DNA from 4 places in the Citrobacter sp. LJND-P06 genome. Region 4 is predicted to be linked to each of the others. Evidence: predicted binding sites of a transcription regulator. Region 4 holds the regulator's gene; each other region holds the start of a gene.
The links. The regulator PurR, encoded in region 4, represses purine synthesis genes. The targets are predictions, from matches to a motif close to CANGCAAACGTTTGCNTG.

Region 1 (3,122 bases), 2.3 Mb from region 4:
CATGCCGTTTCGCGCTGTGCTCGGACGGGTCTGGCTGTACGGCCTGGCCCTGTCGCTGGCGTCTGCCGGATTTGGCGTAATAGCCACCTTTATCACCCTGTTTTATGACGCCAAAGGCTGGGACGGCGCGGCGTTCGCCCTCACGCTGTTTAGCTGTGCGTTTGTCGGCACGCGTCTGTTGTTTCCCAATGGCATCAATCGGATCGGCGGTTTAAATGTGGCGATGATCTGCTTTGCGGTGGAGGTTGTCGGGTTGCTGCTGGTGGGGATGGCAGTACTGCCGTGGATGGCGAAAATCGGCGTATTGCTGGCAGGGGCCGGATTCTCGCTGGTCTTCCCGGCGCTGGGCGTGGTGGCGGTGAAAGCGGTGCCGCAGCAAAACCAGGGCGCAGCGCTGGCAACCTATACGGTGTTTATGGATTTGTCGTTGGGCGTTACCGGGCCACTGGCCGGGCTGGTGATGACATGGGCGGGTGTGCCGGTTATCTATCTGGCGGCGGCGGGACTGGTGGCGGTTGCGTTTTTGTTGACCTGGCGGTTAAAAAAACGGCCCCCGGCAACAATGCAGGAGGCCGTATCATCGTCTTAACCGTTACTGAATGACCAGCGTGTTAATGATGTTTTCAGCGGCAGTTTGCGCTTTTTGCTGATCGTCCGCAGGCAGCGTGATTTGCATGGTCAGCAGTTGGTCGCCCACTTTACCCAGCACCACGGAAGAGTAAGCGGTCTGGCCTTTCGCCGAAATAATGCTGTCTAACTGCTGGAACGTATGGCCTTTCAGCTCGATAGATTTGTTGGTCACGACCTGCAATTGCGGGTCGCGGCTACGCTGTTGCTCTTCCAGACGTTTCGCCAGCACGGCCAGCTCTTCTTTGGTGTCGTCGCCCACAATCACAATGACGGCTTTCTGGCCGGTGGCGTCAGAATAGACGTGCATATTGTTGGCCTGAGTCCCCAGCTTGCCGCTCTGATCGGTCATCTCTGCCGGCAGTGAGAAACTGAGTTTGCCATCCATCAGGCTGACAGGTTGTCCGGTTGCGTTACTTTCCGCTGTGGCACCCTCTGCCGGAGCTTTCGTATCGCTGTTATCACAGGCCGCAAGCCCCATAACCAGCAGGCCAATACCGACATATTTAACCAGATTGCGCATTGACTTCTTCCTTTCGATAAACGGCCATAACGGCTCATTCGCCCATCTTATCACAACTCGGAAAATGAACCTTTAACTCGTCTGTAATGCCGAGATTTCAGATTTATCTGCCAGCCTTTTCAGCAACATATTCAGCAATACGCCATACATCGGCAGGAAGAAGACGAGGCTGATCAGCACTTTGAATGCGTAGTCGACGAGCGCTATCTCCATCCAGTGCTCGGCCATAAACGCGTCCGGGCTACGCCAGAAAGCGATAAAGAAGAAGGCGAGCGTATCACTGACATTACCAAACAGCGTCGATGCTGTCGGCGCCAGCCACCAGCGACGATTCTGGCGCAGGCGATTAAAGACGTGCACATCCAGAATCTGCCCCAGCGCGTAAGCCATAAAACTGGCGGCGGCAATACGGGCGACAAACAGGTTGAAGTGCAACAGCGCGCCAAATCCCTGCCAGGAACCCATATAGAACAGCGACGAGATGACATAGGAGATCAGTAGCGCCGGGATCATCACGGCAAAGATGATTCTCCGTGCCAGCGGCGCGCCAAAAATACGCACGGTCAGATCGGTGGCGAGAAAAATAAAGGGAAAGCTAAACGCGCCCCACGTGGTGTGGAAACCAAAAATGGAAACCGGGAGCTGCACCAGATAGTTACTGGAGGTGATCACCAGCAAATGGAAAAGCGATAGCCAGAACAACGCGTTTACGCGCTGCGTTTGAGAGAACTGCGTCATATTGTGACCTTTTTAGCGATGGGGTGAGGGAACCCAATAAAAAACCGCCGAATGATACTGCGTTCTGCGCGCTTTGCAATGGTTGTTTTTCACGCAATCGTTAACCTGATTGGCTTACTTGCAAACTGGCGGTAAACTACCGCCGTTTTTTGCGTAAATGAGACGATGATGACTTTCCTGCTTTCTACTCCCGACCATACGCTTGATGCTCAGGGACTGCGCTGCCCGGAACCCGTCATGATGGTACGTAAAACGGTACGCACCATGCAGACAGGCGAAACGCTGTTGATTGTCGCTGACGATCCGGCGACGACCCGCGACATCCCCGGTTTTTGTACCTTTATGGAACATGAGCTGTTAGCGAAAGAGACGGAATCGCTGCCGTACCGCTATTTGATCCGTAAAGGACGGTAAGCGGTGCCGGATGGCGCTTACGCTTATCCGGCCTGCAAAGAATAATACTCCACGTGCAGCCCGTAAGCCGGATGGCGCTTACGCTTATCCGGCCTACAAAGAATAATACTCCACGTGCAGCCCGTAAGCCGGATGGCGCTTACGCTTATCCGGCCTGCAAAGAATAATACTTCACGTGCAGCCCGTAGGCCGGATGGCGCTTACGCTTATCCGGCCTACAAAGAATAATACTCCACGAGCAGCCCGTAAGCCGGATGGCGCTTACGCTTATCCGGCCTACAAAGAATAATACTCCACGCGCAGCCCGTAGGCCGGATGGCGCTTACGCTTATCCGGCCTACAAAGAATAATGCTCCACGAGCAGCCCGTAAGCCGGATGGCGCTTACGCTTATCCGGCCTGCAAAGAATAATACTCCACGTGCAGCCCGTAAGCCGGATGGCGCTTACGCTTATCCGGCCTACAAAGAATAATACTCCACGTGCAGCCCGTAAGCCGGATGGCGCTTACGCTTATCCGGCCTGCAAAGAATAATACTTCACGTGCAGCCCGTAGGCCGGATAAGGCAACGCCGCCATCCGGCAATAGTATCAGCGGCGCAACAGCCGCAGCGCGTTCGCCGTCACCAGCACCGTCGCCCCCGTATCCGCCAGCACCGCCAGCCAAAGACCGGTTATCCCCAGCAGCGTCGTGACAAGGAAAATCCCTTTTAATCCCAGCGCAATGCCGATGTTCTGTCGAATATTGGCGTGGGTCGCACGCGCCAGTTGAATCATCTGAACCAGCCCGCGCAGGCGGTTATGGGTCAGAGCGGCATCGGC
Region 2 (3,122 bases), 1.3 Mb from region 4:
CGAAGAGACGTTACTCGTCTGATGCGTATCCCTGAGGAGAGAGTTTGATGCCGTCAAGCCATGCTGCGTTTTCGCGCATTTCAAGACGTCCATCAACAAACCAGCTAACCACTAACGGGTAAATAGCGTGCTCCTGCACCTGAACGCGTGCGGTGATGTCATCCTCGCTATCGCCCTCAAAAACCGGGATTTTAGCCTGGAGAATCACCGGGCCGCCATCCAGTTCATCAGTAACAAAATGCACAGACGTGCCGTGCTCTTCATCGCCGTTTTCCAGCGCCTGACGATGCGTATGCAGGCCTGGGTACTTCGGCAACAGGGAAGGGTGAATATTGAGCAAACGCCCTTCGTAGTGCGCGACAAACGCCGGACTGAGAATTCGCATATAGCCTGCCAGTACCACCACATCGGGGGCATAAGCATCAATTTCCCGCATCAGTTCGCGATCGAACGCTTCACGATTGGCAAATTGACTGGCGGTCAGCGCATGCGCTGGAATACCTGCTTCCCGGGCACGTTCAAGGCCGAACGCGTCGGCCTTATTGCTGAATACTGCCCTGAGGGTGCCTTTAATTTTCTGCTCTTTGCAGGCGTCGATAATTGCCTGCAAATTGCTTCCGTTACCGGAAATAAGCACCACAATATTCATCATTCAATAACCACACGCTGTTCGGAATCAGAGGCTTTGATGATACCGATTTTCCACGCATTTTCACCTTTGGCCTTCAGCAGCGTGAGTGCGTTATCGACTTCCGCTTCCGGCAGGGCAATCACCATCCCGACGCCGCAGTTGAAAGTGCGATACATTTCATGCTGACTGACATTACCTGCGGTTTTCAGCCAGTCAAAGACGGCCGGCCACTGCCAGGAGGATTCATCAATCACTGCCTGTGTGTTGTCGGGCAGAACGCGCGGGATGTTCTCCCAGAAACCGCCGCCTGTCAGGTGAGCGATAGCGTGTACATCAACCTGTTCAATCAGTTCCAGAATTGACTTCACATAGATACGCGTTGGCGCCAGCAGATGGTCGGCTAACGGTTTGCCTTCGAGTTCTGTCGTTTCAGGGTCGCAACCGCTGACCTCGATAATTTTACGCACCAGAGAGTAACCGTTGGAGTGCGGGCCACTGGAACCCAGCGCGATCAGCACATCGCCGTCAGCCACTTTCGAGCCGTCAATAATTTCTGATTTTTCGACCACGCCCACACAGAACCCGGCCACGTCGTAATCTTCGCCGTGATACATGCCCGGCATTTCAGCGGTTTCTCCGCCAACCAACGCGCAGCCAGACTGCAGACAACCCTCGGCAATACCGCTTATCACACTGGAGGCCGTGTCGACATCCAGTTTGCCGGTGGCATAGTAATCCAGGAAAAACAGCGGCTCTGCGCCCTGAACCACCAGATCGTTAACGCACATCGCCACGAGATCGATACCAATGGTGTCGTGACGTTTTAAATCCATTGCCAGACGCAGTTTTGTCCCTACGCCATCAGTGCCGGAAACCAGTACAGGCTCACGATATTTTTGCGGCAATGCGCACAGCGCGCCGAAGCCACCCAGACCGCCCATCACTTCGGGACGACGGGTTTTCTTCACTACGCCTTTGATTCGATCAACCAGAGCATTACCCGCGTCGATATCAACACCGGCATCTTTATAGCTAAGAGAGGTTTTATCGGTCACTGCTTGGGTCCCCACGCGTTTACTTGCGGTGAAAATTAAATTCGGCGCAATTCTAACAGGGAAAGCAAACGTTTGCGAGCCTGCTTTGCATCGGCATAGAACTGCTGATTTTTTCAACATTTCACTCTCGAAATTCTGGTTATTTGAACTGCACCACGAAAATGAACCCGGTTTCATTTTCGTGCTTGAAACCTGCCTGATAAATGCACAGTATCGTAATGAAACCGGTTTCTGTAAGTGTGGCCTGAGACTGTGGCCAGCAAATTGCGACGAATGAGGGAAGCGTATGTCTGGATTTAAAGCGAATTTCATGTGGGGAGGCGCAGTGGCGGCTCACCAGTTAGAAGGCGGCTGGCAGGAAGGGGGAAAAGGCGTCAGCGTGGCGGATGTTATGACCGCCGGTGCGCACGGTATTCCCAGAGAGATAACCCCCGGCGTCATTCCCGGTAAGAATTACCCCAATCACGAAGCCATCGATTTCTATCACCGCTATAAAGACGACATTTCGCTCTTTGCCGAAATGGGATTTACATGTTTCCGTACCTCCATCGCGTGGACGCGTATTTTTCCAAAAGGCGACGAGCTGGAGCCGAATGAAGCCGGTCTGCAATTTTATGACTCTCTGTTTGATGAATGTCTGAAACACGGCATTGAACCTGTTATTACGCTGTCGCATTTCGAGATGCCGTATCACCTGGTGACGGAATATGGCGGCTGGCGCAACCGTAAGCTCATCGACTTCTTCGTTCGCTTTGCACAGGTGGTTTTTAAACGCTACCAGCACAAAGTGAAGTACTGGATGACGTTCAATGAAATCAACAACCAGGCCAACTTCCACGAAGACTTTGCGCCCTTCACCAACTCGGGTCTGAAATACCTGCCGGGTGAAGACCGCGAGCCCGTGATGTTCCAGGCGGCGCATTACGAACTGGTGGCCAGTGCGCTGGCGGTGAAAGCGGGGCGTGAAATTAACCCGTCACTGCAAATCGGCTGCATGATCGCCATGTGCCCAATCTATCCGCTGACCTGTGCGCCGAACGACATGATGATGGCGATGAACGCCATGCATCGCCGCTACTGGTTCACCGATGTGCACGTGCGTGGGAAATATCCGCAGCATCTGCTGAACTACTTTGCGCGCCGGGGTTTTACGCTGGATATCACTGAAGACGATAAACAGGCGCTGACGCAGGGCTGCGTCGACTATATTGGTTTCAGCTATTATATGTCGTTCACGACCAAAGCGACGGCGGATAACCCACAACTGGACTACGACGAAAGCACCAGCCTGGTCTCTAATCCGTATGTGCAGAAGTCCGACTGGGGGTGGCAGATTGACCCGGTGGGGCTGCGTTATTCGCTCAACTGGTTCTGGGATCACTATCAGCTACCGCTGTTCATCGTCGAAAACGGCTTTGGCGCGATTGATGTCCAGC
Region 3 (3,122 bases), 1.3 Mb from region 4:
GACCAGCGTCAGCAAGCCCAATACACGCAACGCTGAAATCAGACGAGAAGGATCGCTCACGCGAGGGGCAATCACCAGACTGCCAAGGAAACGCGCCACCAGCCCTGCGCCCAGCAGAAGACCAATAGTTTCAGGCGTTAATCCCAGACCTTTGAGCCAGACGCTCCAGAAAGGTAAAAAAATACCGTAGCTAAAGAAGTAGGTGAAATAAGCGAGCGCCAGCCAGCGCGTGGAGTGCAAAACCATGATTCCCTCCCGTTAGGAGGCGATAGTCTGGCGATAAACGCCGGCTGGCGCAAGTGAGTATTAACAGTGATATAACATGTGCTTTTACGCTAATCGACGATGATTTGCATGGCGAAATGACTGCGTTCCCCCCCGAGCTAAGACCCGCAATCCCGGTTGCCCCGCCAGATTATGGGCGTTGACCGGATGCGACTGCGGTTCAAGACAACGGAACCCGCCACCCGACATTCTGAACAGCATCAGCCACGGAGTTTGCGCCAAAAGCGTGACGTGCATCACGTCACGCCGTATCACCGCCTTCCCGCCCCAGCCGGAATATCCCACATTTAGCCAGGCATCGTCGCCGTATTGTGCATGGGCGAAATTCGCAGCCGTAAAGCATTGGGCGCTGCGTCAGGAACGTGTCAACGCTATTCAGGGATGATCATTAAATGCAAAAAAGGCCGCTTTCGCGGCCTTTGTTTTTTCTGAAAGCAGAATTACGCGTAAACAGGGAAACGTGCGCAGATATCCAGCACTTTACCTTTAATACGTTCGATAACCGCTTCGTCGTTGATGTTGTCCAGCACGTCACACATCCAGCCAGCCAGCTCTTTCACTTCTGCTTCTTTAAAGCCGCGACGTGTCACAGCCGGAGAACCGATACGGATGCCGGAAGTCACGAACGGGCTCTTCGGATCGTTTGGTACGCTGTTTTTGTTGACGGTGATGTTGGCGCGGCCCAGGGCTGCGTCTGCTTCTTTACCGGTCAGGTTTTTGTCGACCAGATCCAGCAGGAACAGGTGGTTCTCAGTACCGCCAGACACCACTTTGTAGCCACGGTTCAGGAACACTTCCACCATCGCTTTGGCGTTTTTCGCGACTTGCTGCTGGTAGGTTTTGAACTCAGGCTCCATCGCCTCTTTCAGCGCCACGGCTTTCGCTGCGATAACGTGCATCAGCGGGCCGCCCTGAGCGCTTGGGAACACTGCGGAGTTCAGTTTTTTGTACAGCTCTTCGCTGCCGTCTTTTGCCAGGATCAGACCACCGCGCGGGCCAGCCAGCGTTTTGTGGGTGGTGGTGGTGACAACGTGAGCGTGCGGAACCGGGTTCGGATAAACGCCAGCGGCAATCAGACCCGCAACGTGCGCCATGTCGACGAACAGGTACGCGCCAACGCTGTCTGCGATTTCACGCATTTTTGCCCAGTCAACGATACCGGAATAGGCAGAGAAACCGCCGATAATCATTTTTGGTTTGTGGGCCTGAGCCTGCTTCGCCATGTCGGCGTAGTCAATTTTACCGGACTCATCAATGCCGTAAGGCACGATGTTATACAGCTTACCGGAGAAGTTAACCGGAGAACCGTGAGTCAGGTGACCGCCCTGCGCCAGGTTCATCCCCAGCACGGTATCGCCCGGCTGCAGCAGCGCGGTGTAGACCGCGAAGTTTGCCTGAGAGCCAGAGTGCGGCTGGACGTTAGCGTAATCAGCGCCAAACAGTTCTTTCGCGCGGTCGATCGCCAGTTGCTCGACGACATCCACATATTCGCAACCGCCGTAGTAGCGTTTGCCCGGATATCCTTCAGCATATTTGTTGGTCAGCTGAGAACCCTGCGCTTGCATGACGCGCGGACTGGTGTAGTTTTCGGAGGCGATCAGTTCGATATGCTCTTCCTGACGTACTTTTTCCTGCTCCATAGCCTGCCACAGTTCGGCATCATAATCGGCAATGTTCATTTCACGCTTTAACATCCGCATCTCCTGACTCAGCTAACGATAAAATTTGGCCTTAAAAGGCAGTCCCGTTGGACAACGACCAACAGTATAACTGAATCATTCATTGATAACAGGTCTTGACAAAGGATTTTACGCAAACGATTACCTTCAGGCGGTACAAGGCTTTGCCGAATTAAGGTCTTATGGATTTTAGCGGAATTCTTTTCAGGTTTGTGATGCATACTTTTCATTTTGTAACGTTACAAGCGCAAAATCACAAAGAACCATTTACAATGCAGGGGTATTTTTATAAGATGCATTTGATATGCATCATTAAAGATTTAATTAAAAGGAAGCCCGCATGCTTGACGCCCAAACTATCGCCACTGTAAAAGCCACCATTCCCCTGCTGGTTGAAACGGGTCCTAAACTGACCGCCCATTTCTACGATCGCATGTTTACGCATAATCCTGAACTCAAAGAAATTTTTAACATGAGTAATCAACGCAATGGCGATCAACGCGAAGCGTTGTTTAATGCGATTGCCGCTTATGCCAGCAATATTGAAAACCTGCCGGCCCTGCTGCCTGCGGTCGAGAAAATTGCGCAGAAGCACACCAGTTTCCAGATCAAACCAGAGCAATACAACATTGTGGGCGCGCATCTGCTGGCCACGCTGGATGAGATGTTTAGCCCAGGTCAGGAAGTGCTGGACGCGTGGGGAAAAGCCTACGGTGTCCTGGCTAACGTCTTTATCAATCGCGAAGCGCAAATCTACAGCGAGAACGCAGGCAAAACCGGCGGCTGGGAAGGGACGCGTCCGTTCCGTATCGTGAATAAAACCCCGCGTAGCGCGCTGATTACCAGTTTTGAGTTCGAGCCTGTCGATGGTGGCGCCGTCGCAGAGTACCAACCTGGGCAATATCTGGGAGTCTGGCTGAAGCCGGAAGGTTTCCCGCATCAGGAGATTCGTCAGTATTCACTGACCCGCAAGCCGGATGGCAAAGGCTATCGTATCGCCGTTAAGCGCGAAGATGGCGGTCAGGTTTCAACCTGGCTGCACAACCATGCAAACGTGGGCGACGTGGTGCATTTAGCGGCCCCGGCGGGTGATTTCTTTATGGCCGTTGCCAACGATACCCCTGTTTCTCTGATTTCCGCAGGCGTCGGGCAAACGCC
Region 4 (3,122 bases):
CAAAAAAATGCAGATCACCCGCCAGCAGTGCCAACAAATTGCTAACGGCTGGCGAGGACAGCTCTCCATCGCGGTGGACAATATTGTGCGGGCAGATCGCACCCGGCAGATGATTGTCGATTTCTACCGTCATTTTGATGATGTTGAGCTGATTGTTTCTCAGGAAGTGTTCAACGGCGTCTGGGATGCGCTGTCCGACGGACGCGTGGAACTGGCGATTGGGGCGACGCAGGCTATCCCCGTCGGTGGGCGCTATACCTTTCGCGATATGGGAATGTTGAGCTGGAGCTGTGTGGTGGCACGTCATCATCCTCTGGCGACGATGCCCGGCCCTTTGAGTGATGATACGTTGCGCAACTGGCCGTCGCTGGTTCGTGAAGACACCTCACGGACACTGCCTAAACGTATTACCTGGCTGCTGGATAACCAAAAACGGGTGATCGTACCGGATTGGGAGTCGTCAGCGACCTGCCTTTCCGCCGGGTTATGTGTCGGTATGGTGCCTACGCATTTTGCAAAACCGTGGATCGACAGCGGCAAATGGGTCGCATTAACCCTGGAGAATCCATTCCCGGATGCGGCATGTTGCCTGACCTGGCAGCAAAATGACACCTCGCCCGCATTAGCCTGGCTGCTGGAGTATTTAGGTGACAGTGAAACGCTGAATAAAGAGTGGCTGCGAGAACCTGAAGAGGTTCCCGCAGGGGAGGCTTAACGACGATAGTCGCGGAACGGACCATCAGCAACCGAACGACGTTCGATCAGTCGCGGGTGGACTTCAATAGACTGCGACTCTTCACGCTTGTTGACGATTCGGTCTAACAACATATTAAAGGCCGTTTCGCCCAGTGAGTCTTTCGGCTGGTGAATCGTGGTCAGTGCGGGGGTGAAATAGCGCGCGTTGCGCACATTGTCATAACCGATCACCGAAATATCTTGCGGTACGCGCAAACCCATTTCGTCGGCAGCGCACAGCGCCCCCATTGCCATGATGTCACCACCGCAGAATACCGCTGTGGGGCGATGGGTCTGAGAGAGGATCTGCTGCATTGCACGATAACCAGACTCGGGTTCAAAATCGCCCTGAACTATCCAGTTTTCCGGCACTTTTATCAGCGCTTCGTCCATCGCCTTCATAAAGCCCGCCAGGCGGCCAGCACCCGTGTTACGTTCCATTGGGCCAGGAATGACGCCAATCTCACGATGACCGCGCTCGACCAGATAACGACCGGCCATATAACCGCCTTCGAACGCGTTATCAATGACCGTATCGGTAAAGTCAGCTTTCGCTTCGCCCCAATCCATAACCACCATAGGAATATGGCGATACTCTTCAAGCATGGAGAGCAGGGACTCCGGGTATTCCGAACACATGACCAGCAGACCATCCACACGCTTTTGCGCCATCATGGAAAGGTAGGCCCGTTGTTTTTCGAGATTATTCCAGGCATTGCCAAGAATCAGGGTGTAGCCTTTCTGGAAGCAGTTTTTCTCAACGGCTTCAATAATCTCAGCGAAATAAGCGGCTTCACTGCTAGTTGCCAGCAGGCCGATAGATTTGGTGTGATTCACCTTCAGGCTGCGGGCGACGGCACTCGGGGAGTAGTGCAATTCTTTGATAGCAGCCCAGACAGCATTGCGCGTCTCTTCTGCGACAAAACGCGTCTTGTTAATTACATGTGATACGGTTGTAGTGGAAACGTTTGCTCGCTTCGCTACATCTTTAATTGTTGCCATTACATTTCACTCCAGACCATATCCAAACTCCTGAAAATACTGTAGGTAAACGTTTGCCTCTACACACCCTTATCGCAACATCAGGGTTGCGGCACGCCGGGAAAACGACACGAAACGTCAGGAGGGGGTCAATGGCCGGTACACTAATCAAGTAAGCGTGGAATTTTGTCTGATCTTGACGAAAAGGGGAAGAGTTAAAAGTGGTTATCAATATAAATCCTGGGAGATTTTTACATCCAAGTGTGTAAAAATGCGCAATATCACTTTTTGTGTGGGAATAAAAAGGAGCAAATTTGATGAGCACCGATCTGAAGTTTTCATTAGTAACCACTATTATTGTTCTGGGCTTGATCGTCGCGGGTGGTCTGACCGCCGCACTGCACTGATTTACCGTGAGGGAGCGTGCTCTCCCTCATTTCGTTACCCCTTCATTGTTACTCAATCAGCAAAAGTCTTTTGCCATTCTGTTAACTTTATTATTTTTGTGATTGATGTCATGCTTTTGGCTCTTATCGGGTGTCGCTTCGCGGCACGGTCAGCGGAGTCGACGTATGAAAATCAATTACCCCTTACTGGCGCTTGCGATTGGCGCATTTGGTATTGGAACCACGGAATTCTCTCCAATGGGGCTGTTGCCCGTCATTGCGCATGGCGTGAATGTCTCTATTCCCGCCGCCGGGATGCTCATTAGCGCTTATGCGGTGGGCGTGATGGTGGGCGCGCCGTTGATGACCCTGCTGCTTTCACACCGGGCTCGTCGTAATGCGTTGATTTTTCTGATGGCCATTTTTACGCTGGGCAACGTCCTGTCGGCCATTGCGCCGGATTACACCACCTTGATGCTATCGCGCATTTTGACCAGCCTAAATCATGGCGCGTTTTTCGGATTGGGTTCGGTCGTGGCGGCCAGCGTGGTGCCGAAACATAAACAGGCCAGCGCCGTGGCGACGATGTTTATGGGGCTGACCATTGCAAACATCGGCGGCGTACCTGCCGCTACATGGCTTGGGGAAACCATTGGCTGGCGGATGTCCTTTTTAGCAACGGCCGGGCTGGGGGTGATTGCGATGCTCAGTTTATTCTTCTCTCTGCCGAAAGGGGGAGCAGGGGAACGCCCCGATGTGCGTAAAGAACTGGCGGTCTTATTACGTCCGCAGGTGCTTTCTGCGCTGCTCACCACTGTGCTGGGGGCGGGGGCAATGTTTACCCTCTACACCTATATTTCCCCCGTTCTGCAAAACATCGCCCATGCTACGCCGGCATTTGTCACCGCCATGTTAGTTCTGATCGGCGTCGGATTTTCGATCGGCAACTATTTAGGCGGCAAACTGGCCGATCGTTCCGTCAACGGTACGCTGAAAGGTTTCTTACTGCTGCTGATGGTT

Region 1: tusA (sulfurtransferase TusA) is a predicted target of PurR. The motif match lies at 1,979-1,996, and genes of this name have one in related genera.
Region 2: purM (phosphoribosylformylglycinamidine cyclo-ligase) is a predicted target of PurR. The motif match lies at 1,748-1,765, and genes of this name have one in related genera.
Region 3: glyA (serine hydroxymethyltransferase) is a predicted target of PurR. The motif match lies at 2,095-2,112, and genes of this name have one in related genera.

Annotation. Positions count from the first base shown of each region.
Region 1 covers NZ_CP187317.1:242,744-245,865, forward strand. Annotated here, with positions in the region: gene ACO7SM_RS01085 (MFS transporter) at 1-589, shown strand, start outside; gene ACO7SM_RS01090 (DcrB family lipoprotein) at 593-1,150, opposite strand; gene ACO7SM_RS01095 (7-cyano-7-deazaguanine/7-aminomethyl-7-deazaguanine transporter) at 1,223-1,888, opposite strand; gene tusA (sulfurtransferase TusA) at 2,057-2,302, shown strand; gene zntA (Zn(II)/Cd(II)/Pb(II) translocating P-type ATPase ZntA) at 2,892-3,122, opposite strand, start outside.
Region 2 covers NZ_CP187317.1:1,225,189-1,228,310, forward strand. Annotated here, with positions in the region: gene purN (phosphoribosylglycinamide formyltransferase) at 11-649, opposite strand; gene purM (phosphoribosylformylglycinamidine cyclo-ligase) at 649-1,686, opposite strand; gene ACO7SM_RS05905 (6-phospho-beta-glucosidase) at 1,973-3,122, shown strand, end outside.
Region 3 covers NZ_CP187317.1:1,174,793-1,177,914, reverse strand. Annotated here, with positions in the region: gene ACO7SM_RS05710 (3-phenylpropionate MFS transporter) at 1-246, opposite strand, end outside; partial or broken gene ACO7SM_RS05705 (aldose 1-epimerase) at 336-615, opposite strand; gene glyA (serine hydroxymethyltransferase) at 726-1,979, opposite strand; gene hmpA (NO-inducible flavohemoprotein) at 2,305-3,122, shown strand, end outside.
Region 4 covers NZ_CP187317.1:2,494,179-2,497,300, reverse strand. Annotated here, with positions in the region: gene punR (DNA-binding transcriptional activator PunR) at 1-715, shown strand, start outside; gene purR (HTH-type transcriptional repressor PurR) at 712-1,737, opposite strand; gene cydH (cytochrome bd-I accessory subunit CydH) at 2,034-2,123, shown strand; gene ACO7SM_RS11940 (MFS transporter) at 2,289-3,122, shown strand, end outside.